DNA from 4 places in the Auritidibacter ignavus genome. Region 1 is predicted to be linked to each of the others. Evidence: riboswitches for the same ligand, from Rfam matches in the RefSeq annotation. Region 1 holds a riboswitch; each other region holds the start of a gene.
The links. A riboswitch is a leader RNA that binds a small molecule or an ion and turns the genes downstream of it on or off. The one in region 1 is predicted to bind S-adenosylmethionine.
Positions count from the first base shown of each region.

Region 2: it holds a riboswitch for S-adenosylmethionine, as region 1 does, so the genes downstream of both, QDX22_RS05145 (O-acetylhomoserine aminocarboxypropyltransferase/cysteine synthase family protein) here and acs (acetate--CoA ligase) in region 1, are expected to answer to the same signal.
Region 3: it holds a riboswitch for S-adenosylmethionine, as region 1 does, so the genes downstream of both, QDX22_RS00975 (O-acetylhomoserine aminocarboxypropyltransferase/cysteine synthase family protein) here and acs (acetate--CoA ligase) in region 1, are expected to answer to the same signal.
Region 4: it holds a riboswitch for S-adenosylmethionine, as region 1 does, so the genes downstream of both, QDX22_RS01015 (LLM class flavin-dependent oxidoreductase) here and acs (acetate--CoA ligase) in region 1, are expected to answer to the same signal.

Region 1 covers NZ_CP122564.1:2,270,450-2,277,899, reverse strand. The annotation lists gene QDX22_RS10350 (heme ABC transporter ATP-binding protein) at 1-246, opposite strand, end outside; gene QDX22_RS10345 (FecCD family ABC transporter permease) at 246-1,409, opposite strand; gene QDX22_RS10340 (heme/hemin ABC transporter substrate-binding protein) at 1,419-2,570, opposite strand; SAM riboswitch class I at 2,855-2,955, shown strand; gene acs (acetate--CoA ligase) at 3,176-5,152, shown strand; gene QDX22_RS10330 (TetR/AcrR family transcriptional regulator) at 5,149-5,811, opposite strand; gene QDX22_RS10325 (class I adenylate-forming enzyme family protein) at 5,904-7,450, shown strand, end outside.
Region 2 covers NZ_CP122564.1:1,130,758-1,138,207, reverse strand. The annotation lists gene QDX22_RS05150 (ATP-dependent helicase C-terminal domain-containing protein) at 1-1,109, opposite strand, end outside; SAM riboswitch class IV at 1,218-1,333, shown strand; gene QDX22_RS05145 (O-acetylhomoserine aminocarboxypropyltransferase/cysteine synthase family protein) at 1,413-2,762, shown strand; gene metX (homoserine O-acetyltransferase MetX) at 2,829-3,989, shown strand; gene QDX22_RS05135 (alpha/beta hydrolase) at 4,036-4,719, shown strand; gene QDX22_RS05130 (5'-nucleotidase C-terminal domain-containing protein) at 4,856-7,402, shown strand.
Region 3 covers NZ_CP122564.1:219,939-227,388, forward strand. The annotation lists gene QDX22_RS00955 (hypothetical protein) at 1-107, opposite strand, end outside; gene QDX22_RS00960 (bile acid:sodium symporter family protein) at 334-1,329, shown strand; gene QDX22_RS00965 (hypothetical protein) at 2,095-2,223, shown strand; gene QDX22_RS00970 (Rib/alpha-like domain-containing protein) at 2,247-2,966, shown strand; SAM riboswitch class IV at 3,285-3,402, shown strand; gene QDX22_RS00975 (O-acetylhomoserine aminocarboxypropyltransferase/cysteine synthase family protein) at 3,445-4,899, shown strand; gene QDX22_RS00980 (cystathionine gamma-synthase) at 4,896-6,107, shown strand; gene QDX22_RS00985 (YeeE/YedE family protein) at 6,381-7,450, shown strand, end outside.
Region 4 covers NZ_CP122564.1:233,682-241,131, forward strand. The annotation lists gene QDX22_RS01010 (NtaA/DmoA family FMN-dependent monooxygenase) at 1-867, opposite strand, end outside; gene QDX22_RS01015 (LLM class flavin-dependent oxidoreductase) at 887-2,044, opposite strand; SAM riboswitch class IV at 2,054-2,179, opposite strand; gene QDX22_RS01020 (LLM class flavin-dependent oxidoreductase) at 2,256-3,398, opposite strand; tRNA gene QDX22_RS01025 (tRNA-Lys) at 3,983-4,055, opposite strand; gene QDX22_RS01030 (hypothetical protein) at 4,154-4,636, opposite strand; gene ilvD (dihydroxy-acid dehydratase) at 4,773-6,509, shown strand; gene QDX22_RS01040 (acetolactate synthase large subunit) at 6,853-7,450, shown strand, end outside.

The DNA of each region.
Region 1 (7,450 bases):
TCCGTAGAGCGTCACGGTGCCGGCGCTCGGGGTGGTATCGCCAGTGAGCGTGGCCAAGAACGTCGATTTTCCGGCACCGTTGGGACCGACTAGTGCGACGACTTCACCGGGGTAGACCTCCAAGTCCAGGTGGTCAATCAGGTACTGCTCCCCGATCGTCACGGACACGTTGTCGGCAACCAGCACCGGGGCGCGATGGTTGGGCCGGGAGTTCCGGATGGGGGCACCGTGAGCAGTGTGGGTCATTAGTTCCACCCCCCGGCGCCACGTCGGGTGCGACGAATCAAGTAGAAGAAGAACGGTCCACCGGCCAGAGCGGTCAGAATTCCGATCGGTAGATCCGCGTAGGGAATGATCGTGCGCGCAGCAGAATCGGCTGCCAGCAGGAGCACCGCTCCCCCGATGATCGAGGCGGGGAGCAGCACGCGGTGGCCAGGGCCGACGATCATGCGGATGATGTGGGGTACCACCAGGCCCACGAAGGCAATGATGCCGGAGAAGGCAACAGCCGCGGAGGTGATAACTGCCACGAGAATGATGATCTGTCGGCGTAGCGATTCCACATCGACTCCCAGGTGGCGGGCCTGGCGTTCACCCAGGGCCAAAAGGTCAAGCTGGCGGGTGTAGAACAGGCAGAGACCAATACCAATCAGCATCACCGGTGCGGCGACGGAGACGTCTTGCCAGCGCGTGCCATTCAGCGAACCCAGTTGCCAGAAGACGATTTCTTCGCGGGCGGAGGTGTCGCCGATGAAGGTCATCACCGCGGTGAGGGCTCCGGCCACCGCGTTGACCGCAACGCCGGTGAGGATCAGGGTGACTACTTCGGTCCGACCGTTTTTGCGGGCGGTGAGATACACCAGGGTGGTGGCGAGTAGCCCGCCGATGAAGGCGCCACACACCAAAGTCCAGGCACCGAAGACACTCAGGCCCAGGGCGATAACCACCGAGGCGAAGGCAGCCGCACCGGCGGAGACCCCGACGATGCCGGGTTCGGCCAGGGGGTTGCCGAACACGCCCTGCATCAGTACCCCGCCGGTGGCCAATCCAGCGCCGACGATCACCGCGAGTGCCACCCGCGGGAAGCGCACATCCCATAGGGCGGCTTCGTAGTAGGTGTGCTCGGATTCGATGCCGGTGTCGATCCCGATCCCGCGAAGCACCGAGGAGATGACTTCTAGCGGTGCGATCTGCATCTGACCGATCCCGGCTGAGACCAGGATCAGGACGATGAACAAGGCCGTGAGCACCACGAAAAGCCAGCGGGCGCGTCCGTGGGACTGGCTCTGCAACACTGTGCGGGTGGCAGCGGAGTTGAGCAGGCCGGTGTCGACGTTATCGCCCACGGTCTGATGCGGGGCGAAGTACAGCGGAATTGCCGGAGTAGCCGGGGTCGTCGGGGTCTTCATGGGCAGGCTCTACTCTTCGGTGGAGGTACCAGATTCGTCGGTGGAGGTACCTGCGGAGTCGGGTGCGTAGATGGCCACGGCGAGCGCCTCGAGGATGCCGGCGGTATTGGGGCCAAAGGAGAGCACTTCGTAGTCGGACATGTCAACAATCCGGCGCTTTTTGCCGGCGGGAGTGTGCGCGAGAGCGGGCACGGCAGTCATTAACCCGTCGACTCCGTCGACCGATTCGAGCCCCTTGGTCATCATCAGCACCAGATCGGGTTGGGCTTCCACGATCGCTTCGTCGGTCATCGGCATCATGCCCTCCCAGCCGATCTCATCGGCCACATCGATCCCACCGACACCTTTGATCAACGAATCGGTGCCGGAGCCGGGCCCGAAAATGTAGTAGACCCCGGCCTGGCCACGGACGTAAAGGAACATCATGCGTAACTTCTCGTCGTCGGATTCGGGCACGTACTGCTGGATTTCTGCCAGCATCTCCTCGGTGTCGGCCTGGATGCGTTCGGCGAGCTTTTGGCCTTCTTCGGGTACGCCCAGGGCTTCGGCGATCTGCATGGTGAGTTCGTCAACGGTGTCGACATCGCGCTTGGAGTCGATAGCAACCACCGGAATACCGGCATCGCGCATCTGCAACATCACGTCCCAGGGGCCCAGGGAGGTGTCGGTGATGATCACGGTCGGAGCCAGCTCGAGGATGGCTTCGGCGTTGAGATCGTGCCCGTTTTCGGTCACCAACGGTTTATCGGCGATCTCGGCAAAACCCGAAGAGATATCGCGGCCAACCACGTGATCGCCGAGGCCGAGCTCATAGACGGTCCGGGAGGCGGTGCCGTAGAGGTCCACCGCCAGAATCCGGGAGGTATCGGTCACGGTGACTTGAGTGCCTTGGGCGTCGGTGACGGTCACCGGCAACTGGGATTGTGGGTTGGTGGCGATCGGGTTGATCGCCGAATTGGCCAAATGCGCGGTGGTGGGGCCTTCGTAATCCTTGGGGTTGTCGATGAACTGGGCGTTGTCCAGGGCCTGGCCAACATCAACGGTGCCACTAGCCTGTCCGCCACAACCGGTGACGACAAACAGCAGGGTGGCTAGCAGGGCTGCCAGCGTGGCGCGCTGGCCACGGCGTGACGTTCTCGGTGCGTGTTGGACGGTCTGCACGGTAGGTGACCTCTTCTCGACGGGATCGTATCCGGCGGGTGATGGTGAATACTCAAAGCTAACGGCAAGCTTAGCCTCACCTATCTTTATTTGGCAAATATAGCGACTGCATGTATGACTGCTAAGACTTTCCTACTTTTAGTGCAGATATCAGCTTGTGGGGCGTTCTCGACGACCACAAGCCGGCCCACGGCGGGTCGGTGTTGTTGCTGATCTCACAAGATGTCGGTCTGCGACACCTCGGTGTTGACCGCTTGATCGACGACCTAGACTAGAGGTCAGTACGACCATCCAGAGCGGTAGCAGAGATCTGGCTCGATGACGCCGCAGCAACCACCGACTCCATTCTCGATTCGGCAGGTGCTCATGCCAGAAGCGATGGAAGGAAGGTGCGATTTTTCGTGTCCGCAACACCCACTGAGCGTTCCGCGTCCCACCCCTCTGATCGGGAAATCTTTCAGTCCCTGATCGCCGAGCCCGTCCAGGTTGATCAGCGGTATCCGGCCGGGTTGGCCGCACAGCTTTTTACTTCTGAGTACCAGCCACTCACCCCGGAGCAGACCGGACTGCCAGGCATCGTGCCCGGACCGTTGCCCGCCGAGATCGTGGACGCCGCCGATCCGGATGTGCATCCCGGTCGAGATCCCGAGCTCTTACACGGCGGTCGCGGCGATGGACAGCCAGTGGACGAGCGGGCGCGGATCGCCTTCTGGGAGGCTGCCGCCCAACGGTTGGACTGGCACGAGCCATTCGACACGGTACACACCTGGACCAATCCTTCACCAGCCGCCGAACGTGGCCCGGTGATGCGGTGGTTTTCCGGTGGCAAGCTCAATGTGGCGGTGAATTGCCTGGATCGGCACGTGGACAACGGTCTGGGCGAGAAGGTGGCCCTGTATTTTGAGGGCGAGCCCGGCGATCGGCGGGCGGTGACCTACCGGCAGTTGCTCGCCGAGGTCTCTCAGACCGCCCATGCGCTAACCGAGCTGGGCATTGGCCCCGGCGATCGCGTGGTGGTCTATCTGCCGGTGCTGGTCGAGACCGTGGTGATCGCACTGGCGTGTGCCCGCATTGGGGCGGTGCACTCACTGGTCTTCGGCGGTTTTTCGGCCGAAGCCCTGAAGTTCCGGGTGGAGAATACCGCGGCGAAGTTGCTGGTCACCTCCGATGGGCAGTTCCGGCGGGGCAAAGCCGTACCGGTCAAAGACGCGTCCGATGCCGCGGTAGCCGGGGAAAACAACATTGAGCACGTGCTGGTGCTCAACCGCACCGGTCATCAAGACGAGATCACCTGGGTGCCGGGTCGAGACGTGTGGTGGCACGAGATCGTGGATCGGCAGCCTGCGACCCACACCCCGGAGTTTTTTGACGCCGAGCACCCGCTGTTCATCATGTACACCTCGGGCACCACCGGTCAGCCGAAAGGACTAGTGCATACCTCGGCCGGCTATCTCACCCAGGCGTCGTGGTCCTATGACTATCTCTTTTCGAATCCGGATATCGCGACCCGGGACCAGGACGTGCATTGGTGCACCGCCGATCTAGCGTGGGTCACCGCCCATACCTACGAACTCTACGGCCCCCTATCGAATGGGGTCACGCAGGTGATTTATGAGGGGGTGCCCAACCAGCCACATCCGGGCCGGCACTTTGAGGTAATCCAGCGTTACGGGGTGACCAGCTATTACACCGCCCCGACGCTGATCCGATCGTTGATGGGGTGGCACCCCGACGGGGTGGAGCCCGGCTATGATTTGAGCAGTATTCGGCTACTCGGGACCGTGGGCGAGGCAGTCAACCCTGAGGCCTGGCGGTGGGCGCGCACCCAGCTCGGTGGTGGCCAGGTCCCCATGGTCGATACCTGGTGGCAGTCCGAAACCGGTGCGACGGTGCTCTCACCGCGACAGGATGACACCGAGTTCAAACCCGGGTGTGGCTCCCGGCCGTTGCCCGGGGTCCACACCGCGGTGGTCGATGACAACGGGCACCCGACCCCAGCCGGTCAGCAGGGCGTGGTGGTGATCACCCGACCCGGACCAGCGATGGCACGGACCGTGTGGGGCAATCCGGCGCGGTTCTTTAACTCGTACTGGAAGGACTACGCCGATGCGGAAGACTCCCGTGGCTGGTTTGTGGCCGGTGACGGGGCGAAGGTGGATGCCGACGGGGACACCTGGATTCTGGGCCGGATTGACGATGTGATCAACATTTCCGGTCACCGGTTATCCACCATCGAGATCGAGTCCGCCTTGGTGACACACCCGCAGGTGGTTGAAGCCGGCGTCACCCCGGTACCGGATGCCAAAACCGGTCACGCTGCGATCGCTTTTGTGGTCACGCGGGACGGATTCGCCGCCGAGGAAGCGGTGGCCGAGTTACGTGAGCTGGTTTCGCAGACGATCGGCCCGGTGGCCAAACCCAAGGACATCGTGGTCGTCCCGGATGTGCCCAAGACGCGTTCGGGCAAGATCATGCGACGGCTACTCACCCAGCTCTACACCGGGGACACCCTCGGCGATACCACCAGTCTGCAAAATGAGCCGGCCGTGGCCAGTATTGCCGAGGTCCTGGCCACCCGCTAGACGCTCACACACCGCCGATCGGTGGGTAACTCTTCCGGTGCCTGGATGCATCCGGCGGTGGCGCGGGCGATACGCACGTGAATTGCGCAGACCTGATCCAAACTCAGCGGACCGTCTTGGCGGTACCAGCGCGAAATGCCTAGGCAAATGCTGACCACGGCTCGGGCCACATCCCCGGGGTCTCGGGTGGTGAATACCCCGGCAGCGATGCCCTCATCAACCACCCGACGCACGAGATCCTGTTCGCGACGGCGCTGGGCAATGTGGTGGTCACGGGCATCACCGTTCAGCGCACGAATCTCGGTAAACGACACGAAGGCTACCGCGGCAAAGTCGGCGTGGAACTGCACGAGGCATTCCACCAGCGCATCATAACGGTCCAGCGGGTCTGGACCAGCATGGTCAACAGCCCGCTGTGACGCATCGATCAGCTCATGCATCGCCACGTTACAGATCTCGACCAAAATCTCGTGTTTTGAGCCGAAATGGTGATAGATCCCGGGCACCGAAAGCCCAGCCGTTTGGGCGATCTTGCGAATACTGGTGCCGTGATATCCACTCACCGCAAAGCAGCTCAGCGCTGCTTGGGCAATGGGATGTAGCGGAAGTTGTAGCGGCAACATGCGCGGATGAATTGTGACCACCTCATCTTTGTCCATGAGTACCCTCCTGGTAGCTAAACGTGATATAAATTACATTATGCACGACCGAGCGAACGATCGGTCGGACCTGTTGGAGGGACAACACACACATGGATATCAACACCACGTTGACGCAGCTGTGGCGCCAGCGCGTCGCGGACGAACCACAAGCGATCGCACTGACTGATCACACCAACGATTACACCGTTGAACGCACCGAGGACCTGACGAACGCTCTGGGAAGCTATTTTCAATCTCGAGGTGTCGAGCCCGGGCAACGGGTGGGCATCCAGTTGCAGAACACCGTGAGTTTTCCGCTGTGCATGCTCGCGCTGTGGAAGATCGGGGCCACCCCGCTGATCCTGAACACCATGTACGGTCAACACGAATTGGCCGGCATTCTCCAAGACTCTCAGGCGGTGGGACTGGTGTCCTCGGAGACCACCGGTGCCGAGACCGCCACCTGGGGGTTGGCCGGCACCACACCGTGGGTCGTTGCCGCTGATCTCACTGACCCCAGCGACCCCGACCTGTGGCAGGAATTGGAGACTTTCCTGGGCACAACCCCCACCGCGCCGGAGATCACCGCGGACACTGCAGCGCTCCTGACCTATACCTCCGGAACGACCGGACCACCCAAGGGGGCCCTGGCGACCCACCGCAACCTCGTGGCTGTCGCACTGACCTTCCCGCAGCTGATCCACCAACAGCCCGGCGACGGTGTGCTGGCCGTGGCCCCGCTGTTTCACATCACCGGTGCGGTCGGCAGTGCCACCGCGACGCTCACCGCAGGCCGTGGAAAGCTGATTCTGCGTGGCCGGACCCGTACCGAGGTGGTGCTGGATGCGCTGCGGCGTGGCGATGTCAACCACATGGTGGGCTCCATTACTGTCTACAACGCGCTACTGGATGCCCCGGGCGTGACCGAAGAGGATTTCGCTACGCTCAAGTCGACCTATACCGGTGGCGCCCCGGTGCCTCCGGCGACCTTGCGTCAGTTCGAGGATCGTTTCGGCCACTACATACACAACGTCTACGGCATGACCGAGACCAGCTCGGCGGTGATCGGTGTCCCGCTCGGTGAGCGGGCCCCGATTCATGAAGAAACCGCCAGCCTGTCCATCGGTAAGACGATGCCGGATGTGGCAGCTCGCATTATCGGCGACGACGGCCAACAGGCCCCCAACGGCACACCCGGGGAATTGGTACTCCAGGGCCCCTCGTGCATTGACCACTATTTAAACAATCCCGAAGCCACCGCCAGCACCATTCAAAACGGCTGGTTATACACCGGTGACATCGGCATCCTCGACGACGAGGGCTGGATCTACATTGTCGACCGGCGCAAGGACCAGATCAATGTCTCCGGCTATAAGGTCTGGCCGCGCGAGGTCGAGGACGCCATCTACGACTACCCCGGCGTTAAAGAAGCTGCGGTCGTGGGCGTTGCAGACCCGTACTCCGGAGAGAAAGTCATCGCCTTCATCTCCGTTCAGGAGGGTCAAGCCCTCGACCCCGAGGACGTACGGGCCACGGTCCGCCAGAAGCTAGCGGCTTTCAAGGCCCCCAAAGAGATACACCTCCTCAACGACCTGCCCAAGACCCCGACCGGCAAGATTCAGCGTCGTGTGTTGCGCACGCAGTACACCGCTGAGCC
Region 2 (7,450 bases), 1.1 Mb from region 1:
AGGTCACTGGTGAGGATCTCCGGGGTGATATCACTGGGGCGGGCAGCATATTCGCGTTCCGTCACACACCGTACGACCAGGCCTGGCCCGAGACGCGCCGCACGACCGGCCCGCTGCCGCATCGAGGCCTTGGACGCACCCACGGTGACCAGCCCGGTCATGGCCCGCATCGTGTCTAACCGTTGGGTTCGCTCCAGCCCTGAGTCCACCACGGCCCTGACCCCCGGAACGGTCAAGGACGACTCAGCGACATTCGTTGCCAGAATGATGCGCTGATGGTTGGCTCGGGAGAGTACCCGGTCCTGTTCCTCGACGGTGCTTGACCCGGTCAACACGAGGGCTTCAGGAAGCTGGCGTTGTACCGCGCGGATCTCGGCGACACCGGGCAGAAAGACCAAAACGTCTCCCTCGGTGCGGGCACTGGTCTGGGCCGTCGTCTTCGCAACGTGGGCGAGAAAATCTGGAGTGACGCCACGGTCGTCCAGCGCGGTGGGGGGCTGAGAGAATTCTTCGGTGAGGGCATAAATCTCGGTGTGGGCGGTGAATAATGCAGCATCAAAATAGTTCACCCACTGTTGCGACTGCGCAGTTGCTGACATCGCCACGAGTTCCAGGTCATCGCGTCGTGGTAAGAGATCGCGGATAAATGCGGCGGTGAGGTCGGTTTCTACGGAGCGTTCATGGATTTCGTCGATCACCACCGCCGAATCATCATCCAGGTCCGGATCACGCAACAGACGACGGAGCAACACTCCCACCGTGACGAACTCGATCTGAGTCTGTGCTGAGACCTTCGCATCGCCCCGAACGGTATAACCAATGTGGTCCCCCACGGTGGTGCGAGTGAGCTGTGCCAGTCGCCGTGCTGCTGCCCGGGCCGCAACCCGGCGCGGCTGGGTCACCACGACCTTGAGACCGGGCTCGCGGTGCTCGGCCCTGGCCGCCAACAACGGGGGAATGATCGTGGTTTTACCCGTACCCGGAGGTGATTCCACCACCGCGCGAAGCCGGTGCGGTAGCCCGAGAAGTTCTTCGACTAATGACGCGGCCGGTAACCCGTGGCCGATCTGTGGGAGGGCGTCGTGGAAGGACAATGAAGAACTGGTCATCCCTTGTAGTCTATGGACTCGTCGTTGGTAGGCAGAACCAGTGCAGTCTCCGATGTGATCAGACCTGGGATGAAATGACCGCCCAGATCTGGCAGAATACTTTGTATTGGTCACGAGTGTCAGTGAAACAGCCCCGGCTTGCTGACCGGCAACCCTCCACCGCGGTGGGGTGCCCCGGGTGAGGACCAGGCGCGAACCACAATGGTTCGCAGCAAGCGCGGGTCCACCGTGCTCTGAACGCTGTCTGCCGGCACGGTGTCAGAACACGAGTTGCGACCCCTGAGACAACAGGAGTCAAACCCCATGGGTCAATCACAGCAACCAGACAGCACCAACCCCAACACCTGGGGGCTAGCCACCAAACAGATTCACGCTGGGATTCCGGAGGTAGCCGACTACGGTTCCACCCAGCTTCCCATTCATGCCACAGCGTCCTATAACTTCCCGACTTTGCAGGACGCAGCCGATCGTTTCGCACTCTCCAGCCTGGGCCAGATCTACACCCGCATTACGAATCCCACCACCGACGCGGTCGAACAGAAGGTCGCCGCACTGGAAGGTGGCGTGGGGGCGGTGATGACCTCCTCCGGACAGTCCGCGACCACCCTGGCCGTTCTCAACCTTGCCGGTGCGGGAGATTCGGTGGTGGTGTCCGCATCACTATATGGTGGCACCCAAAACCTGTTCAAACACACCCTACCGCGACTCGGGATTGAAACGATCTTTGTTGACGATCCCGATGACCTTGACGCTTGGAAACAGGCCATTAAACCCAACACCAAGGTGCTCTTTGGTGAAGTGCTGGGTAACCCGAAAGCCGATGTGCTCGATGTGGAAGCGGTGGCAGATATTGCCCATCAGGCGGGGCTCCCCTTGATCGTGGATTCGACATTGACTCCACCGCCGGTGTTCCGCCCGTTCGAACACGGTGTGGATATTGTCGTGCATTCGGCGACCAAATACTTGGGCGGTCATGCCGCGGCGCTCGGCGGGTTCGTCGTTGATTCGGGCCATTTCGACTGGACAGCCGACCCGGAAAAATTCCCCTGGTTCAATACCCCCGACGAGTCGTATCACGGCGTGGTGTTCGGCACCGATTTTGGACCCGATGGACCGCTGGGTGCGAATCTCTCCTATATTTTGCGACTTCGCACCCAGCTGTTGCGCGATCTGGGCAGCGCAGCCAGCCCATTCAATGCTTGGATCGTCAACCTCGGCCTCGAGACCCTCTCCTTACGTGTCTCCCGCCATGTGGAATCAGCGCTGACGGTGGCGCACTGGCTGGAAGACCATCCCTTAGTTCAGCACGTGGCCTACGCCGGTCTGGAATCAAGTCCCTGGTATCACCGTGCCCAACGGCTGTTGCCCGAGGGAACCTCTGGCATCGTCTCCTTCAACATCGCCGGCGGTGCACAAGCCGGTCGGTTTTTCGCTGAAGCCTTGACGCTTCACAAGCGAGTCGCCAACCTTGGAGACACTCGCTCACTGGTGATTCACCCGGCTTCGACCACTCACGCACAGCTCAGTGAAGCAGAACAGCGGGCCGCCGGCGTCGAGCCGTCGTTAGTCAGGCTGTCGGTCGGTCTGGAGAACCCCGAGGATATCCTGGCTGATCTGCAACAAGGTTTTGCAGCAGTCGAACAGCGTCGCTAGCGCCACAACCGCGTAGCTACTCGCAGATACTGCCGGGCACAGTATCGACAACCGGAACTGAGGATGATGAACGTGTCAGTGGATGCAGAACCGATCGTTGCAGGTCGTGCGATCTCACCGGGGCTTCGGACCATCTCAGTGGGTGAACTGACCTTTGAAACCGGAGGCTGGCTACCCGAGGTGCAGCTGGCCTATGAAACCTGGGGCACACTCAATCAGGATGGCTCCAACGCCATCCTGATATTGCACGCCCTGACCGGTGATAGCCACGTGGTTTCCTCAGAAGCGCTTCCGCATCCGGGCTGGTGGGAGTCTCTTGTCGGGCCGGGCCGCCCCATCGATACCCGAAAATGGTTCGTGGTGGCACCCAATATGGTGGGTGGCTGTTACGGCTCGACGGGCCCGTCTTCCCCGGACCCTGACGGGCGACCGTGGGGCTCACGGTTTCCCTTTACCACGATCCGAGATTCGGTTCATGCTGAAGCACGCCTGGCCGACGCGCTGGGCATTGAGACCTGGCACGCCGTGCTGGGCGGTTCTATGGGCGGAGCTCGCGCACTGGAATGGGCAGCCACCTACCCGGAACGAGTCCGGGGTGCGGGTATTTTAGCCTGTGGGGGAGCAGCCAGCGCCGAGCAGATTGCCTTCGCCCAGTCGCAAGTGGCCGCGATCAAACTTGATCCACACTACCGCCGTGGTGACTACTACGGTCAACAGCCGCCCGAGGAAGGGCTGGGTATCGCACGGCGCATTGCTCACATCACCTACCGTTCGGAGGCCGAGCTCCAGTACCGCTTCGCTCGGAAACCTCAAGGGCAGGAAGACCCCTTCGGACAGATCACTCAGCGTACCGGCCGGTACCAGATCGAATCCTATTTGGATTACAAAGCCAAAGACCTGGCCTCCCGGTTCGATGCCAACTCCTACGTGGTTCTCACCGAAGCGCTGATGTCGCACGACGTTGGACGCAACCGTGGCGGGCAACAAGCCGCGGTAGCACGGATTGTGGCAACACCGTTCATCGCTGCGGTCTCCTCGGACCGGTTGTACTTCCCCTCTCAGTCCCAGCAACTAGCCGACGACTTCAACCGCGGCCGTGGTGCCCAGGATCCTAATCATCCGCAGCATGTCCTCAGTCACCAAATCGATTCGCCCATCGGACATGATGGCTTCCTGACCGCTCCCGAAAAAATCGCGGATGAACTCATCCGGGTCCTGGAGCTGTAAAGCGAAGCTTCTGCACTGGTAGACTGGTTCGCTAAGATCATCGACTATGAGCTACAACACTGAGTCGAACCAGCTGGTAGTACGTTTCAGCCACCAGGACCTTTCCTCCCGCAGCGATAGCGACTTACTCGTAGTGCTTCACGGTTACGGCGCCGATGAAACCGATCTCCTTCCGCTCACGGCCGAGTTGCCCGACACTTTTACCGTAGCCGCGGTGCGTGCCCCCATCTGGCTGACCAACGGGATGAATGGATACGCCTGGTTCCCGATCACTGAAGAGTTGAGCTCCCCGCCCGAAAGCGTTCGGAGTAGCTTGGAACAGTTGGATGCCTGGATCCAGAGCGTGGCCGATGGTTTCCGCACCGTCTCCATTCTGGGGTTCTCCCAGGGTATGGCCATGGCCACCTCCATGTTGCGGATGCGCCCCGAGCAGTATGCTGCGGTGGTTGGTCTGTCGGGCTTTGTTCTTGACGCGAGTAACGAGCCACTCCTGGCAGAGCTGTTGAGTCACGACGAAGAACTGGCAACCAAACAGGTGCCGGTCTTCTGGGGTCGCGACCTACAAGACCCCATCATCCCACCCCAGATGGCCAAAGAGGCTGGCATGTGGCTTGACCAGCATGTCGACCTCACACAGGACACGTACCAAGGTGTGGGCCATGGGGTACACCCGCAGGAAATCTCCGATCTCACCGCATTCCTCGTTCGCCACGTCGCGAACCGGCGTTAACCGTAGGTGAATTTCGGGGTGCATCAGGAGACATGGGTTGTTACCAATCTGTAATCTGTGGCCCCTACAGTGATCGTGTTCTTACTGAGGCTGACCAAGCCTTGTTCCAAGATCACTATCACCGAGGAGAACACGCATGTCGTCGAATCGTCGCCCGCTTGCTATCGGGCTGATCACTCTTGTGGGGTTGCTTGCTCCGACCCCGGCTTTGGCAGCGACTTCCGAGTCCCCTGCCCCTGAAGAAAATCTCGCACCTTCGGCACAGGCTACTCAGTCGTCGGAAGTTCCTGACGAAACTCAGCCCGCTGACAACGGACCTGAGACTGAAGATACCGAGACGGAAGGTTCTGAGACCGCGGGCTCCGAATCCCCTAATCCGGATGAGGAAACCGCCGAGAACCCAGACGGAGAAACCACCGTCAGCTTGCTGAACATCAATGACTTTCATGGTCGCATGAGTGAAGATATCGCCATGCCGTTTGCCAAGCTGATCACTGATCAGCAGGCTGTGAACCCTGGTAACACTTTGTTCTTGTCGTCTGGTGACGATATTGGTGCTTCTCTGTATGTTTCCTCTGTGCAGGATGACAACCCGACTCTGGATTACCTGAATGCTCTAGGTCTGGATGCTAGTGCGTTGGGTAACCACGAGTTTGATAAGGGCGTTAGCGACTTAGTAGACCGTGTCTTCCCGCGCTCGGATTTCGATCATCTGGCGGCCAATGTGATCGTGAAGGAAACCGGCGAGCCGCTGACCGATCCTTATAAGATCTACGAAACCGAGTCCGGTCACTCCGTGGCCGTCGTGGGCGGTGTGACCCAGGAGACTGTTACCCTGGTGAACCCGGCGGGCATTGAGTCCGTCGAGTTCAAAGACCCGGTGGAATCGGTCAACACCTACGTTGAGCAGCTGTCCGATGGGGATGCGTCGAACGGCGAGGCAGACATCATCGTGGCTTCGTACCACGAGGGTGTCAACACCGACAATATTGACAACGACCGCATCGTCAACAACACCCACCCTGAAGCTGACGTGATCTTTACCGGTCACACTCACGAGTTGTACAACGTGGATGCTCCAGTTCCAGGCGAGGAGGGCAAGACCCGCCCGGTTATGCAGACCGGTGAATACGGCAGCAACCTGGCTCGTGTTGACTTCAGCCTCGATGCTGAGGGCGAGATCATTGACGTCGAGCACAAGAACTTGCCGGCCGAACAGGACCCGAGTGATGAAGAGATCGCTGCCAGCCCGGTGCTGACCGAGGTTAAGCAGATTGTTGATGACGCCGCTGCTGTGGCTGAAGAAGAAGGCTCTGTGGTGATCGGTGAGCTCGAAGACTACATCACCACCGGTTACAATCCTGAGGCCACCGATAAGGGTGGATTCGACCAGCGTGATCGTGAATCCACCATGGGTCACCTGGTGGCCGATGCGTGGTTGTGGGCCGGCAATAACAACCCGGCTGGTCTGAGTGCTGACATCGGTGTGCTGGCCGCCGGCTCCCTCCGTGACGAATTCCCCAGTGGCCTGCGTTTGAACAAAGACCTGCAACCTGGTGAAGTTACCGTTGCTGATGCTGTATCCGTGAACCCGTTTGCTAACGACATCTACGTCGTAGAGATCACCGGCGAGCAGCTCCGTGAAGCGCTGGAGCAGCAGTGGCAGACCACCGCTGATGGTGAGATTCCTTCTCGCCCCTACCTGCAACTGGCTCTGAGCTCTAACGTTCGTTACACCTTTACCGGTGAAGTGTCGACCAACGCTAACAACCGTGCTGGTCACGAGACTCTGGGTAACAACATCGACCAGATCTGGGTTAACGACAAGCTGGTCACTGGTGACGAGACTTTCAAGGTGGCTCTGCCGTCCTTCTTGGCCGCTGGTGGTGACAACTTCCGTGCTTTTGGTAACAGCCTGAACCAGCAGCAGACCGCGCTGATTGACTCCGACATCTTCGTCAACTACCTGCGTGACGAGCTGGATGGCAAGATTGCTCCGCGTTTCGATCAGCAGGCCATCAAGGTCTCTGATGTGTCTGATAGCTACGACATCAACGGCGAGCTGACTTTCGGCCTGCAGTCCCTGGGTGTTCCGTCCTACAACGCTCCGATTCCGGAGAACTTCGCGGCCAGCATCGTGACCGAAGATGGCACCGAGGTTGAACTGGGCACCGTCGAGGTGCAAGACAAAGCAGGTAACGTCACGTTCGACCTGTCGCAGTTCGATTTGGCTGCCGGTAACGTTCAGGTCAAGCTGGTGGATGAGACCACCGGTACCATCATTACCCGCGCCATTGAGTTGACTGGTGAGCGGGACGACGAGGGCGGACAGCCTGGTGATGGTGAGACGACCGAGCCTGGTGACGAGGAGACCAGCGAGCAGCCTGGTCAGCCTGGTGATGACGAGACCAGCGAGCAGCCTGGTCAGCCTGGTGATGACGAGACCAGCGAGCAGCCTGGTCAGCAACCTGGTGATGAAGATGAGTCGGGCAAGCCTAGCGAAGGTGGCGAGGCTAGCGAAGATGGCGAGGCTGGCGACAAGGGCCAGGGCGGTGCCGAAGGTTCTGAACAGGGCTCCTTGGCTTCCACTGGTGCCACCATTGGTGGTCTGGCACTGCTGGGTGTAGCGGCTCTGGGTGTTGGCGCGCTGTTGGTTCGCCGCCGCGCTAACGCTCACGAGTAAGGGCCCTATCCCCTGAGGGGATAGTTCACACTGACGATCAGGGTGGTG
Region 3 (7,450 bases), 590 kb from region 1:
TCGATGATCCGTTGGCCGGTCAGCCACCGGATGCCCTCGACGACCGAGGACGCCACGAGCCCGATGAGAGCGCCGATGATCAGGGCTTTTCTGCTGTTGAGCGTCATCTGTGTTCATCTCCTCTACACGATTGGCCACCGTGACTCCAGCCTACAACTCACCCCATCTGAACCTGAGCTCGCACTACCGGTGCTCACTATGTGGTCACCGGTGGTCATCGGTTTTGACACGACACCAGACCAGGGATTCTACTGAACCGACAGATAGACCGATCTGCACCGCCCGCTGCGTGGTGTCGGACCGGAGACACCTCGTGACTCGAAGGCAGGTACTGTGGCTGAACAAGACCCCAGCACTCAAGAACTCACCCACACCGCACAGGTCAAAGAAGACCGGTCAGCCCGGCTGGCCGTGACGGTTTTCCCAGCCATTATTATTGTGGCTTTTCTCGTGGGGTTCTTCTTCCCCGACCAGACCGCCGGGCTGGGAGAGTTCACCAATATTGCCTTGGGGATCATCATGTTCGCCATGGGACTGACGTTAACCCTGCCGGACTTTGCGCTGGTGGTTAAACGTCCCCTGCCGGTGCTGTTGGGCACTATGGCTCAATACGTGATCATGCCGGTGCTTGCGGTGGGACTGGTGTGGATTTTCCAGCTCCCTGCGGAGTTGGCGGTCGGGGTGATTCTGGTCGGTTGTGCCCCCGGCGGGACCTCCTCGAACGTGATTACCTATTTGGCCAAGGGGGATGTGGCGCTGTCGGTGACGATCACCTCGGTTTCGACCCTGCTGGCCCCGATTATTACCCCGCTGTTGACCCAGTGGCTGGCCGGAGCACTCTTGCCCGTGGATGCCGGGAGCATGGCGTGGTCTATCGTGCAGATGGTGCTGATCCCGATTGTGGCCGGTCTGCTCGTGCGGTGGCTGTTGCGTCAGTGGATCGACAAGATTCTGCCACTTTTACCGTGGGTGAGTGTGCTCGGCATTGCCTACGTGGTGATTGCTGTGGTGTCCGGTTCTGCTGATGCCATCGTCACCGCTGGCTGTTTGGTGCTACTGGCGGTCATCGTGCACAACGGGATTGGTTACCTGCTGGGCTATGGCGCCGCGCGGTTATTTGGCTACCCCTCGCGTGTGGCCCGCACGACCTCGGTCGAGGTCGGGATGCAGAACTCTGGACTGGCCGCAACGCTCGCCGCGTCCCACTTCAACCCCACCGCGGCGCTACCGGCCGCCGTATTCAGTGTTTGGCACAATATTTCTGGCGGATTGCTAGCAGTATTCTTCCGCTGGCGTGCCGCGCAGCACGCCGAACGCTCACTGGACTAGGGGCTTTTCGGAAGATTTCTACTCGATGGTAAGAGCCTGATTGCTGGAGTGGAGACGTTGCTTGCCATCACACCTGGTGTCCGGACACGTGACGATCTTTCCAGCGGTTGAGATCAGTGTGACCGCAGAAACGAGACCAACATGCCTGCTACCCTGCAGGAAAGGCGCCACCGGGTTTGCTCAGCGCACCGGAAAACGCGTCCATCGATCATTCTCGGTACCAGCGTGTTGACCTGTGGGCTTCTGGGTGCCGGTGTGCCCGTGGTGACCGCAATCCCGATCCCGCCCCTGGCTAACACCCCCGTGCAGGATGCACACCACAATGGGGTGGGCACCGCCGACGTGGCTCACCAATTCTCGAGTGCGCCCACACCGAGCCAGGAGTTGCACTGGCCCCAGACACGACCCGATGGTGCGACACAATCCGGACTCGTGGTGCATCACCCTGGCCGGGGAATCCCCGTCGAAGAATTCACAGGATCTCAGCCCCTGGCGTTCCCAGCACGTCACACACGGACACCACGAGCCCAGCCACGGTTCGGGAACGTTTCCAGAATCCCTACCTCGATACCGGCTACATGATGACCCGCGCGCCACGCGCGGGCGAGACTCTGACCGCGATCTTAGATGACTGGGTTGATGAACGTGATGCGACCTCGTCGGAGACGTTGAGGCAGAATTCCCGCCTGCGGATTGGAACGGGTGGTGAGCCCCCGACTACTCCCAGGATCCCTCGGAGAAGTTCCCTATCAGTGCGAAGCACCGATGCATAACTGGGAGCCGGTGACGGTCAAAGCCGGCGGAGATGATGCAAAGACCAATGATATCGGTGATAAACCGGCCCCGAATAGCGCCGTGAAGTACACGCCGGATGCCCCGAAGGACTTCCTGTGACGGTTAATCCGGAGAATGGTGAGGTGACCGCAACGGCAGACAGCACGGTCGAGCCGGGCTCCTATACCGTTCCGATTCAGCGCACCTTTGGTGATGGTCACCCTGATGAACTTCAGGTTAAGGTTATCGTGGCTCAAGTCCCTGTCTACGAGCCCATCACCGTAGCGATGAACGAGGAAGCGACCGTTGCGGTGCCACGCGGAAACGATGGCAACCCGTTGCCCGACGGCACCACCGTCGATGTCGACGGAGAGTGGCCACAGTGGGCCGCACTGCAACAGGATGGTTCCATTGCCGTCGCACCCACCCCACAGAACGCCGAACCGCGGGAGTATACCGTGCCGGTGACGATTACCGTCACGTCTGCGAGCGAGCAGTATGGTCCGGGATATGAGGCGGTCACCACTGCACCGGGTGGAACGGTTGCGGCCCCACAAACCGTCGAGCCGCAACTGCCAGAGGGGACTCGATTTGCAATCGACGAGTCATTTACCGTCCCAGACGACTGGGAGATCTCGCTTGATGAGACCACGGGAACCATCACGTACCGTGCGCCTGAGAACGCCGTGGACGAGGACAAAAGCGGTGGATCCGGAACCGCAACGGAGGGTGCTGCACCGAACAAGCGCCGCTTGGATGAGCAGTCTGGTGCAACTGGCTCTGGTTCGTCCTCAGACGTGGCGACTACCGGTACCGGAAACATCTTGGCCATTGCCGGCCTGGCTGTGGGCTCGATTGTGTGAGGAACCATTTTCGTCCCGGTGCGCAACCGCCGGGTGCACTAAGCGTCACCTGATCGTCGAATAACGACGGCACGGAAGACACACCGCGACGCTGGCCGCGTGGGGAAAGAACCCGGCGCGGCCAGCGTCGTCATAATGTGAGATATTCACGGTAATGAAGGTTTGACGACAGAATATGACGGGTCCTCCACCCGGTGCTTTGACCACTATCAGGGCGATTTTTAAAGTGTCTTTCAGAGTGGGTGGCGGTAGCGGAGGTTGAGACCAAATTCGTTAGACCAACCACTCCTCGAAAACAAGTAGAATACTTTGACAAAGGATCACGAGAACCGGTTCAACAAGCTCTGACTGGCCGGTCGGCAACCCTTTCCGCTGTGACGGGGTGCCTCAGATGATGATCCGGTCTTCAGCACACCGCTGGAGGCAAGCACGGCGTGCCCAGCACTGGCAGACACGCCCTAGTATCAAGGGGGACGTTATGTCTACTACCAGTCACTTTTCTGCCGAAGACTCTGAGGGCCCATGTCAATCCGGGTTTAGTACCCAACAAATTCACGCGGGCCGTATCCCGGATGAATCCATTCGTCCTGTACGCGAACCAGTCTATGTTTCAGCTGCCTTCGGATTCGATTCTTTCGCCCAAGCCCGTGAAGTCTTCGCCCAACGTCAACCTGGACTGACCTATTCCAGAACTGGAAATCCCACGGTTGGATTGCTGGAACGGCGACTTGCCAGCCTGGAAGACGGAGTCGGGGCGGTCGCCACCGCGTCGGGCCAGGCCGCCATCACGCTGAGTGTGCTGGCCCTGGCAGGACGGTCCTCGCAAAGCCCAGACGGTCAACCCCATCCGGAGGCTCCGGCCGGCCACGTGGTGGCTTCAAACCGTATCTATGGTGGCACCGCTGACTTGCTCAACGACAGCCTGGCGGAAGCCGGGATCACCACCACCTGGGTCAATCCGCACGATCCCCAGCAGTGGGAGGAAGCGATCACCGAACGCACGCGGGTCTTTGTGGTCGAATCCATTGCCAACCCACACGCAGACCTGCCGGATATCCCGGCCTTGGCAGAAGTTGCTCACCGGCACGGGGTGGCACTGATTGTCGACAATACCCTGGCGACACCGTATTTGCTCCAACCTGCTCGTCTGGGTGCTGACCTCGTGGTGCACTCGGTGACCAAATACTTGGTCGGAAACGGTTCCTCTCTCGGAGGAGCGGTCATTGTCACGGACAATTTCCATCCCTCACAACGTCCAGAGCTATGGCCACAGCTGACCACACCACGCCCTCGTTTTGGTCCTCAGTCCTTGGTGGAGAAATACGGGGAGGCAGGCTCTGTGCTGCATCTGCTTCGAGCACAGTTGCTCAACGACGTGGGACCGGTGCTATCGGCGTTGAACGCCCAGCAGGCTTTGGAGGGTATTGAAACGCTCGACCTGCGGTTGCCCCGCCACAGCCAGACCGCTACGGAACTCGCTCGTCGACTGGAACAGCACCCCGGTGTGCGTTCGGTGAGCCACCCCTCGCTGGAATCTCACCCGAATAAAGACATTGCGGAACGAGACTTCACGCGGGGGACGGGAGCGGTATTCTCTTTCGAATTGAATACCGATTCTGCCGGTGTTGAGCGGTTTTTCAATTCACTGCAGCTGTTTACCCTGGCGGTCAATCTTGGCGACTCTCGCTCCTTGATCACCCACCCGCTGACCACGACCCACTGTCGCCTTTCGGAGGAGCTTCGCATCGCTGGACAGATCAACGAGACCACCGTGCGACTGGCAGTTGGACGCGAAGATGTCGACGATTTGTGGCACGACGTCAAACAAGGGCTGGACCAGCTTGTTCAAGCAAATCAGCCCGCGTCCGAACAGGTCTGGGCAGATGCAAACACCACTAAGGCAGAAGAATCAGCAAAGGCGGCACTGTCATGACAACTCTTGATCTTCACCACAACATCCCGAGCAAGAAAAACGAAAATCCCACCCCGGGGTTCCGAACCCGAGCCATCCATGCTGGTCAAGACCCGGATCCACTGACCGGAGCGGTGATTCCACCGATCTATCAAACCTCGACGTTTGTGCAACCCGGTGTGGAAACACTACGCGCTGGCTTTGAATATTCCCGCGGCGGTAATCCCACACGGACCGGTCTCGAAGAACAGCTGGCCAAGCTCGAGGCCGGTGCTGCAGCGTTTAGTTTTGCCTCGGGCATGGCTGCTGAAGATGCTCTGTTGCGGGCGGTGCTGAAACCTGGTGCAACCGTTGTCAGCACGGCCGAAACCTACGGTGGTACACACCGACTGCTCACCCAGCTCTACGCTCGGTGGGGAGTTAATACCGTCTTCGTGAGTCCCAGCGAGCAAGACAAGCTCGCTCAGGCGGTGGAAACATACCGTCCTGACGTGGTCTGGTTGGAAACGCCCTCCAACCCGTTGCTGACCGTGGTTGATATCTCTGCCTGGGCAGAAGCAACGCATCAATATGGCGGACTGCTCGTAGTGGATAACACTTTCGCATCACCGGCACTACAACAGCCGATCACTCTCGGTGCGGATCTGGTGATTCACTCAACCACCAAATACATTGGCGGCCATTCAGACGTTTTGGGTGGCGCCATTGTGGTTGGCCAGACGAGCTGGGAAGACAAACCACTAGCCGAGGTCATCGGCTTCCAGCAATTCGCTGCCGGTGCTGTGGCAGGCCCCCAGGACTGTTTCCTCACCTCTCGTGGGTTGAAAACTCTGGGCGTGCGGATGCAACAACACTGTGAAAATGCACGAATCATCGCGGAATGGCTCCAGGATCGGTCCGAGGTCGACCAGGTTTTCTACCCCGGATTGTCTTCCCACCCCACTTACGACATCGCTCGTCGACAAATGAGTGATTCCGGGGGGATTGTGAGCTTCCGATTAAACGGGGGAGAGGCCAAAGCGCGTCAGGTGGCCGAATCCACCGAAACGTTCCTGTTATCGGTCAGCCTCGGTGGCGTCGAGTCGCTCATCTCTCATCCTGCCACCATGACACACGGTTCCACCAAGGGCAGCGAACAAGCTCCGCCCGCTGATGTGGTGCGGCTGTCCGTGGGCATCGAAAACATCGAGGACCTGCTGATCGATCTTGAGCGCGCTCTGCGCAGCTAGTTGGATCCCACAGAGCACAGACCAAGCTCACCAGTAACAGCTCGGGCCCCTCGCAAGCTTGCGACGGGCCCGAGCCGTTGCTGGGCACACTTCGCGAAACACGGGCGCGCCAGCGGTTCTGGGGAGAAAGTTCCGTGTTAATGTTCGTGACCGGGTGATGACCCTTTATGACAGACAGCTGATGTTAACAACGTGATCGGCGTTAGCCTGGTCCAACTAATGTCTCTGCCCAGCGTTTGCTGGTGACGTCTGTTCCGAAGGGTCTGTTGAGCAATGACAACTAGCAAGACAAAAACAGAATTCTCAGTCTTCGAACCGGCGCCGACTCGAGTAGAACCTCCGAAGCCTGATCCGGTTGGTCCGGTACAACGTAACAAGATCAGCATCTTCATTCTATTGGCCATCGGGTTGTTGGCCCTGATCTACAATGTCAACTCCCTCAACGCCGGCATAGAGCAGGGGCTCTACTTCGGCGTGCTCTTTCTCATTGGCCTCGGACTCGGCGTAGCGCTATTTCACTCCCGGTTCGGTTTTACCTCCGCCTGGCGACAGCTGGTAGCTGTCGGCAATGGTAAAGGACTTCGAAATCACGCTCTCTTACTCGGGACAACTGCAACAATCTTTATGTTGCTCTTTACCACCGGGTGGGGAGCCTTCGGCAACGAACCGACGCCCTATGCCGGGACGATCGGGGTAGGGCTTCTCCTAGGTGCCTTTATTTTCGGCATGGGGATGCAATTGGGCGGTGGTTGCGCCTCGGGAACACTTTTTGCCGTGGGCTCCGGACAATCGATGGTGATCCCCACGCTGATTGGCTTTATCGCTGGTTCCATCATCTATACCGCCCCATTTTTCTACCCGTTGGTCTCTGACCTTCCCGGTATGGAACCGGTATTGCTCTCAGACCATGTCGGCTATGTGGGAGGCTGGGCGATCACCATTGCGGTGCTACTTGTTATTGTGGCGATCACGCGCGTTGTCCAGGGCCGTCGCAACCCACCTCCAACCGGAAACCCTCCGACAGCACGTGGTGCTGCTCGAATACTACGAGGCTCATGGCCGATGTGGGTTGGAGCACTGGTGCTCGCGGTGCTCGGCGGGGCCGTGATGTGGGTCTCTGGCGGAATTTGGGGCATTACCAATGCCTTCGCTCTGTGGGGCGCCAAGGTTCTACAGTTCATTGGTTTCCAGCCCGAAACGTGGGAATTCTGGCAACAAGAAAACTGGGCCGCCATGCTGGAGGGTTCAGTGCTTTCCCACAAGAACTCACTGACAAACTTTGGCATCATGATCGGGGCAGCCCTTGCTGCTACGGCGGCCGGGACCTGGGCGTTTGCCCGCAA
Region 4 (7,450 bases), 610 kb from region 1:
GCTGACCTGCTGAGCCCGAATCGTCGCAGCCAGTTCTTCTGCTTCTTCATCGGTATCTGCCACAACAACGGAAGTACCCGGCAGGATCTTGACAGATTCGGGATCACGGCCGGCCTGTCGCACCCGCTCGGAGAGTTCATGGTAGAACTGTCGGCTGTCTTCGTTATCAGTGTGCAAAGTGAAAATAGCATCGGCGTTACCGGCCGCGAAGTCTTGACCCTGAGCGGATTTTCCGGCCTGGAAGATCAACGGACGCCCCTGAGGGGAACGGGGGAGCGGGAACTCGCCGTGAATATCGAACTGATCGTTGGTGACGTTCACACGTTCCCGCTCGGACTCGACATCTTTCCAGCTTGCCCAGAAACGATTGGCAACATCCAGAGCCTGAGAAGCCCGCACATAGCGGTCCGCCCGGTCGAGGTAACCGCCACGACGGAAGTTGGCGCCGTGGAAGGAATCGGAGGTGGTGACAATATTCCAACCAGCTCGCCCGTTGGAGACATAGTCCAAGGTTGAAAATTGCCGAGCCACCTCATAGGGCTCATTGAAGGTGGCGTTAATAGTCCCGACCAGTCCAATGTGGTCGGTCACCGAGGCCAAGGCTGCCAAGATCGGCAACGTGTCGGGGCGACCAACGACATCCAGGTCGTGGATCAGACCCCGGTTTTCGCGCAGTCGGAGCCCTTCGGCCAAGAAAATGAAGTCCAGGCGACCACGCTCGGCTTCGGCGGCGAACTTCTCAAAAGACTCGAACTCAATGTGGCTTCCAGACTCCGGATCGGACCACACGGTGTGATGATTCACCCCGGGGAAGTGTGCCCCAAGGATGATCTGGCGAGGGGAAGAGTGATTCTGCTGATTCGTCATGAGTGTCTCCTGGGGGAGGTTAGTGAGCGGAAGCGGACGAGGAAGCTGAGGCGTACCGGTTTGCGGGACGACCAAGTCCGAACCGGGCCCGCAATGGAGCGGCATTGTTATCGGCTGGGTGATCTTGGAGTGTCTCCACGACAGATTTCAGGTGCTGCTCGATCACAGCAAGGTCGTGCTGGTTCTGGGCAGGCCAAAGCCGGACGCCATCAACCCCGGCGGCCTTGACCTGGTCTAGGCGTTCACTGAGGTGCTCTGGAGTACCGATGACGACCTCATCGGCCTGAGAAGGATTAAGGGTCTGGACCTCGTTGAGGCGTTGCCAGCGTGCGAGCGCCTCTGACTCGTCTGGATCAACCGCAAAGTACACATCGGCCACGACCTTCGGCGGCGCGTTCTTGTCACGACCGTGCTGGTCGGACAGCGTTGTAATCCTTTCGTGGAGTGAGGTCAACTTCTCCGGGGCCGAGGTGCCGGTGAAGATCACGTCGGCAGCGCGCACTGCAGTGTTCAGCACCTCTTCGCTGGTACCTGCAATGGTGACCAGTGGCTGGCCTTGCGGTGGCCGGGGAACGATAGAGGGGCCTTTGATGGAGAAGAAGTCTCCTTCGAAGTCCACGTAGTGGAGCTTGTCGCGGTCGATGAATCGTCCGGTGGCTACATCGCGAATCTCGGCGTCGTCTTCCCACGAATCCCACAGACCGCGCACGACCTCGATGACGTCGCGGGCTTCAGCATAAAGCGAGGCCTCATCGTCGTAGGCGCGTCCTCGTCCCACTAGCAGCGTTTCGGCTTCGGTGGCTGAGACTGCAACCTGCCAGCCAGCGCGACCGTGACTGACATAGTCAAGCGTGGCAAGATTTTTCGAGACGTGGAAGGGCTCGGTATGGGTGGTGGTCAGCGTCGGGATCAGGCCGATCTTCTCGGTGCGGGGCGCCAACCACGAGGCCAGCAACGACGTATCGAATCCCGGGCGGGTGGCGTCATTGAACGCATCCTCGAGGGTCACGAATCCGGCCCCCAGGTTCTCAGCCTGACGCACGAGGTCTTCCCACGCTGTGATGGAGAAGTTATCGGCAAGAGCCTGCTGGCTCCGGATGGCTGCGGGGTGGAAACCCCCTCGATCCAGCGCAACTCCGATGACGAAGTGGGAGGTTTCGGGTGTGGCACGTGACATGATTCTCCTTAAACACACTTGCCGAATGGGCCTTGTCTTCACCTGGAGCACCCCACTGTGTAAGAGATTGTGGTCGATCTCCAGAGAGAGGGTTGCTGTCCGATCAGCCAGGGCTTGAAATCGGATCTCGTGACAATAAATTCTCGGTGGTGGTTGGGTAGTTGATGGGCTGGGATGGGTGGTCAGGGGTAGCCGGAGGGCAACGGGGAAGCTATTGCCAGGCCTCAGCCAACAGCTGGAAGCTACGCAGGCGGGCTTCCGGGTCGTGGGTAATGGTCGAGATCAGCAATTCGTCGGCTTGTGTAGCGGCCTGTAGCGCCTTGAGTTTCTCGACCACCTGGTGCGGGTCCCCCACGTAGCGGGTCGTCGTCCGGTCGCGGACCAGGGGTTGCTGTTCGGCGGTGAGCTGGTTTTGTGCAGCGGTATCGGGTGAAGGATATGTGATAGCGCCTTGACCGCTACGGATGCTGTAGACCCACTGGTCGTAACCAGCTGCCAAGGTGTCAGCCTCGGAGGTGGTATCGGCCACCAAAACTTCAGCGGAGACGATGGTGTATGGGGCATCGAGGTCTTCGCTGGGTTGGAAGCGCTCGCGGTAGTCCGCCAGAGCTTCCAGAGTATGGGTGGGGGCTACGTGATAATTCGCACCAAACCGTAGTCCCTTTTCTGCGGCCAGTTGCGAGGAGTCACCGGCGTTGGTACCCAAAATCCAAATCTCCGGAGAACCCACATCCGCGGTGGCATTCGAGATCGGTTCGCCATGTACTACGGCGCGGTCATGGAACAAATCCAGTAATTGATCGAGGTACTCATCATAGAAGCGAGGCTCCGCGCCGGGCTGATGCAATAGGGCCTGCTGAGCGGTAGCACGCGGTGAGCCAAAGAGGTGAGACAAATCGGGGGAAGCGGGGATAAACACGCCGTTGTCGGTCTCGTAGTCGTCTGACTGCTGCTTAGCCTCATCTTTCTTCTCTTGTTTGGCAGCTTCGGCCTCGGTGCGCTTCTTTTTAGGGCCCTTCAACCCGGCACGTCCCAAGCCGAGGTCAATTCGTCCCGGAAAGGCCGCTTCAAGCAGGCTGAATTCTTCTGCCACCGAGAAAGGAGTGCGGTGACCGGTCAGAACCGTTCCGGAACCAAACCGCAAGGTTCCGGTTTCACTGGCCAACAAGGCGATGGTCAGGGCAGGGGAGTAGCCCAACATCCCTGGGTTCAGGTGGTGCTCCCCGTACCACAAGCGGTGATAGCCGGCTTCTTCAATGCCACGAGCAAAGGCTCGAGCATGATCAATACCTTCGGCAGGGGTATACCCTTCAGAGAGCGGTACCAAATCGAAAGCGCTAAGCCGGACTGTCATCAGATCACTTCCCGTTTTCCCATTGACGTTGGTTGATAGAGGAACGATTAACCATTCTTCAGATAGGGAAGGCTGGGACCTAGTCGAGGTCAAAGCACTGACACATTCGTCCGTTCATCTCTGGCGCGACGGTTTCCCCTGTCATATATTTCGTGTCCTTGACGCAGTGTTACACGTACCAGGCCACGCTCAACAGGCGGCCCGTCGCGAGAGGGCCGGTACGACAGGTGGCTCCCACCCAGGGTGTTGCGCCACGTCGGGACATGGTGGTCGATGCCTCATGAGGTACCCTGCTCTGGGACGAGAGAGCGAGAGGGTGGGAGGTAACGATTGCACCGGATGGATCAGATCGTGGTCCTGTCGCGGGCGTGATGCAGGAGGAGTAAGTCGGTGGGCACCAGCGCCCAGACCATGACGGAGACTCAGAGCCACACGGAAGCTGGCAGTCAATAGGCACAAACAACCCAGCGTGGAGGCGGGCCTGGTGGCTTTAAAGCTGTGGGTAGACGGTGGATTTGCCGTGTCCGCCGGATATGACAACGGCACCTGTTTGACGTGTGGCCAAACGAGGTGCCGACTTAGAGTGCGCCCCGTGGGACTCGAACCCACAACCTATTGATTAAGAGTCAAGTGCTCTACCAGTTGAGCTAGAGGCGCAGAACTAGATGCGCGTTTCGCACGAGGAACTACTCTAGCAGAGGAGTTTATCGATTGTTAAATCTGAGCGGTGTGACGATCACGACCTCTTGTTCAGCCTACTGATCTTGCTTGCGCTTGTAGAGCTCATCGAGCTGGTCCATCAGTTCGGTCATGAACTCGTGAAAGTCCTCCGAATCATCGAACTGCTCGAGAGCCACGCTGTGCCCGGCACCGAGAGGAACCTCGGGGTCTCCCACCACATCAAAATGTGCGCGATGGCCGGTCACAGTGGTGACTCCGTACCCAGCACCCGAATCAGACACCATGGCTACATTCGACAGGTCAATGGTCAGGATGTCTTCTCGGTCGGCCTCGGTGTGCACCCCAAAGGCTTCGACCTCTTCGGTGACGATCGGCAGCAATACCATCTCTAAAGGCTGGCGACGATAGCCGATCACGAAGGCCGGTCCGGTCGCGACCGGGTGGGCATAAATCAGGTTGTAATCGCCGTAGTTAAAAATTGTGGCTTCAAAGAGCAAACGCAGGCGCTGCTTCAGCGCCGCAGACGAGGAAGAGCCCTGCTTGAGGTGTGCCATCATAATGGACCAGTCTAGTCTCTGGGATGACGCTGCGTCATGATGAAATCACCAGCGATTGATTTACTCGACGATTCAGTCAGTGCAATGTGTTCGTCGTGTTGCAGATAACAGGGGCGAGCAGTCGTAGACTGTCGTCATGACACCTCGCACTACGGACAATTCATCTGAGCCAGATCTCAAGCCCCGCTCACGGGACGTGACCGATGGGATGGAAAGGGCCCCAGCCCGTGGCATGCTCCGTGCCGTGGGCATGGGGGATGAGGACTTCTCCAAACCGCTGATCGGTATTGCGTCGTCGTGGAATGAAGTCACCCCCTGCAACCTCTCCCTGGACCGTCTGGCTGATGCCGCGAAGTCGGGTGTCCATGCAGCCGGCGGGTACCCGCTGCAATTCGGCACCATTTCGGTCTCCGATGGTATTTCTATGGGCCATGACGGTATGCATTACTCACTGGTGTCTCGCGACGTGATCGCCGACTCGGTCGAGACGGTGATGATGGCTGAGCGCTTGGACGGTTCGGTGTTGCTAGCCGGGTGTGATAAGTCGCTACCCGGGATGATGATGGCCGCCGCCCGTCTGGATCTGGCCTCGGTATTCGTCTATGCCGGGTCGATCATGCCCGGCTATGCAACCTTGTCGGATGGCAAGACTCGGCAGGTGACCCTTATCGATGCGTTCGAAGCCGTAGGGGCATGCGCTCGCGGGTTGATCTCGCGCGAGGACGTGGACACCATCGAACGCGCGATTTGTCCTGGCGAAGGTGCCTGTGGCGGGATGTATACTGCCAACTCTATGGCCTCGGTCGGGGAGGCCCTTGGTCTGTCGATTCCGGGCTCGGCCGCCCCGCCTTCGGCCGATCGTCGTCGCGATGCTGATGCTCGCCGGGCCGGTGAGGCTGTGATCAACCTCCTGAAACAAGGGATCCGCACTCGTGACATCCTCACCAAGGAAGCGTTCGAGAATGCTATTGCCGTGATGATGGCCTTCGGAGGCTCCTCGAACTCGGTGCTACACCTACTGGCCATCGCCAATGAAGCCCAGGTGAACCTGAGCCTGCACGACTTCAACCGGATCGGAGACAAGGTCCCGCACCTGTCAGATATGAAGCCCTTCGGTCAGTACGTGATGACCGACCTGGACCGCATTGGTGGCGTCCCGGTGGTCATGAAGGCGTTGCTGGATCTCGGAGTGCTCCACGGCGATGCCCTGACGGTGACCGGCAAGACTGTCGCCGAAAACCTCGAAGAACTCAACCCGCAGGGACTTGATGGCGAGGTATTGCGCACCCTGGACAACCCGGTGCACCCCACCGGAGGACTGACCGTGTTGCACGGGTCGTTGGCCCCGGAAGGCGCGGTGGTGAAATCCGCGGGATTCGACGCGGAGGTCTTTGACGGTACCGCGCGGGTCTTTGAACGCGAACAGGCCGCCATGGACGCACTGGCAGCCGGCGAGTTACAGGCCGGAGACGTGGTGGTCATCCGTTACGAAGGCCCCAAGGGAGGACCCGGTATGCGCGAAATGCTAGCCATTACCGGTGCCATCAAGGGCGCCGGTCTGGGTCAAGACGTGTTGCTGATTACCGATGGTCGCTTCTCCGGCGGGACCACCGGATTGTGTATTGGACACATTGCTCCCGAGGCAGCTGTCGGCGGACCCATCGGGCTGATCGAAGACGGTGACGCGATCCAGGTCAGCATTAAAGATCGTCGTATTGATCTGCTGGTCGATGAGGCCGAACTGGAGCGTCGCCGGGAGAACTTCGAGCCCCTGCCACCGAAATTCCAGCAAGGCGTGCTCGGAAAATTTGCCGACATGGTCTCCTCCGCCTCCGCAGGTGCGGTCACCTCACGCCCGGTGAGCACCCGGTAACGCAACAGTACAGCGCGCCACACAACAGCACAGAGCGGGCTGACGACACGGGGTCGTGAGATGGTCAAATCGGTGTGAGATAGCACACCGTGGGCCACCTCACGACATATTTGACTTTTCAGTTCCTCGACTGCAAATATAAGAACATGTCGAAGACCCTAGTAGTCGTTATGTAGCGCATGGCCTGAGTCGAGAAACTCAGCTGGCGAAGCACCGCCACCATGCGCTGACCCCGTAAGGCCCACACCAGAGCCGGTATCGGGGTTTTTTTATGGCCTTTTGTGCAAACCACAAATGGCGGAATCACGAGTCGAAGACAGAAGAAATGAATGAGGCATAGCTCATGAGTTCTGGAGCGAATATCACCCCGTCGGTGATGCCCCCTCATCCACCAACACGCGGCACGAGAACCACCGCCGGTGGATACGATGACCGAGTCCCCGGAGAGAACCGGCGGATCGAACCCACCACGATGACCGGCGCCGAGGCCATTGTCCGGTCACTGGAAGAACTCGGCGTCACCGATGTCTTTGGTCTACCCGGTGGGGCAGTTCTACCCCTCTATGACCCGCTTTTGGACGCTGAGAAGATTCGCCACATTCTCGTCCGCCACGAACAAGGCGCCGGCCACGCCGCCCAGGGCTACTACTTGGCGACCGGTAAACCCGGGGTTGCTATCGCCACCTCCGGGCCCGGTGCGACCAACCTGGTCACCGCCATCGCCGATGCCCACATGGACTCGGAAGCCGTGGTCTTCATTACCGGACAGGTCGGAGCCCAGTTGATAGGCTCCGACGCTTTCCAGGAAGCCGACATTGTCGGGGTTACCATGCCGATCACTAAGCACTCCCGGCTGGTGACCCGCAGCGAAGACATCCCGCAGGTGCTGGCGGAAGCGTTCTATATCGCCACCTCCGGTCGTCCCGGGCCCGTGTTGGTCG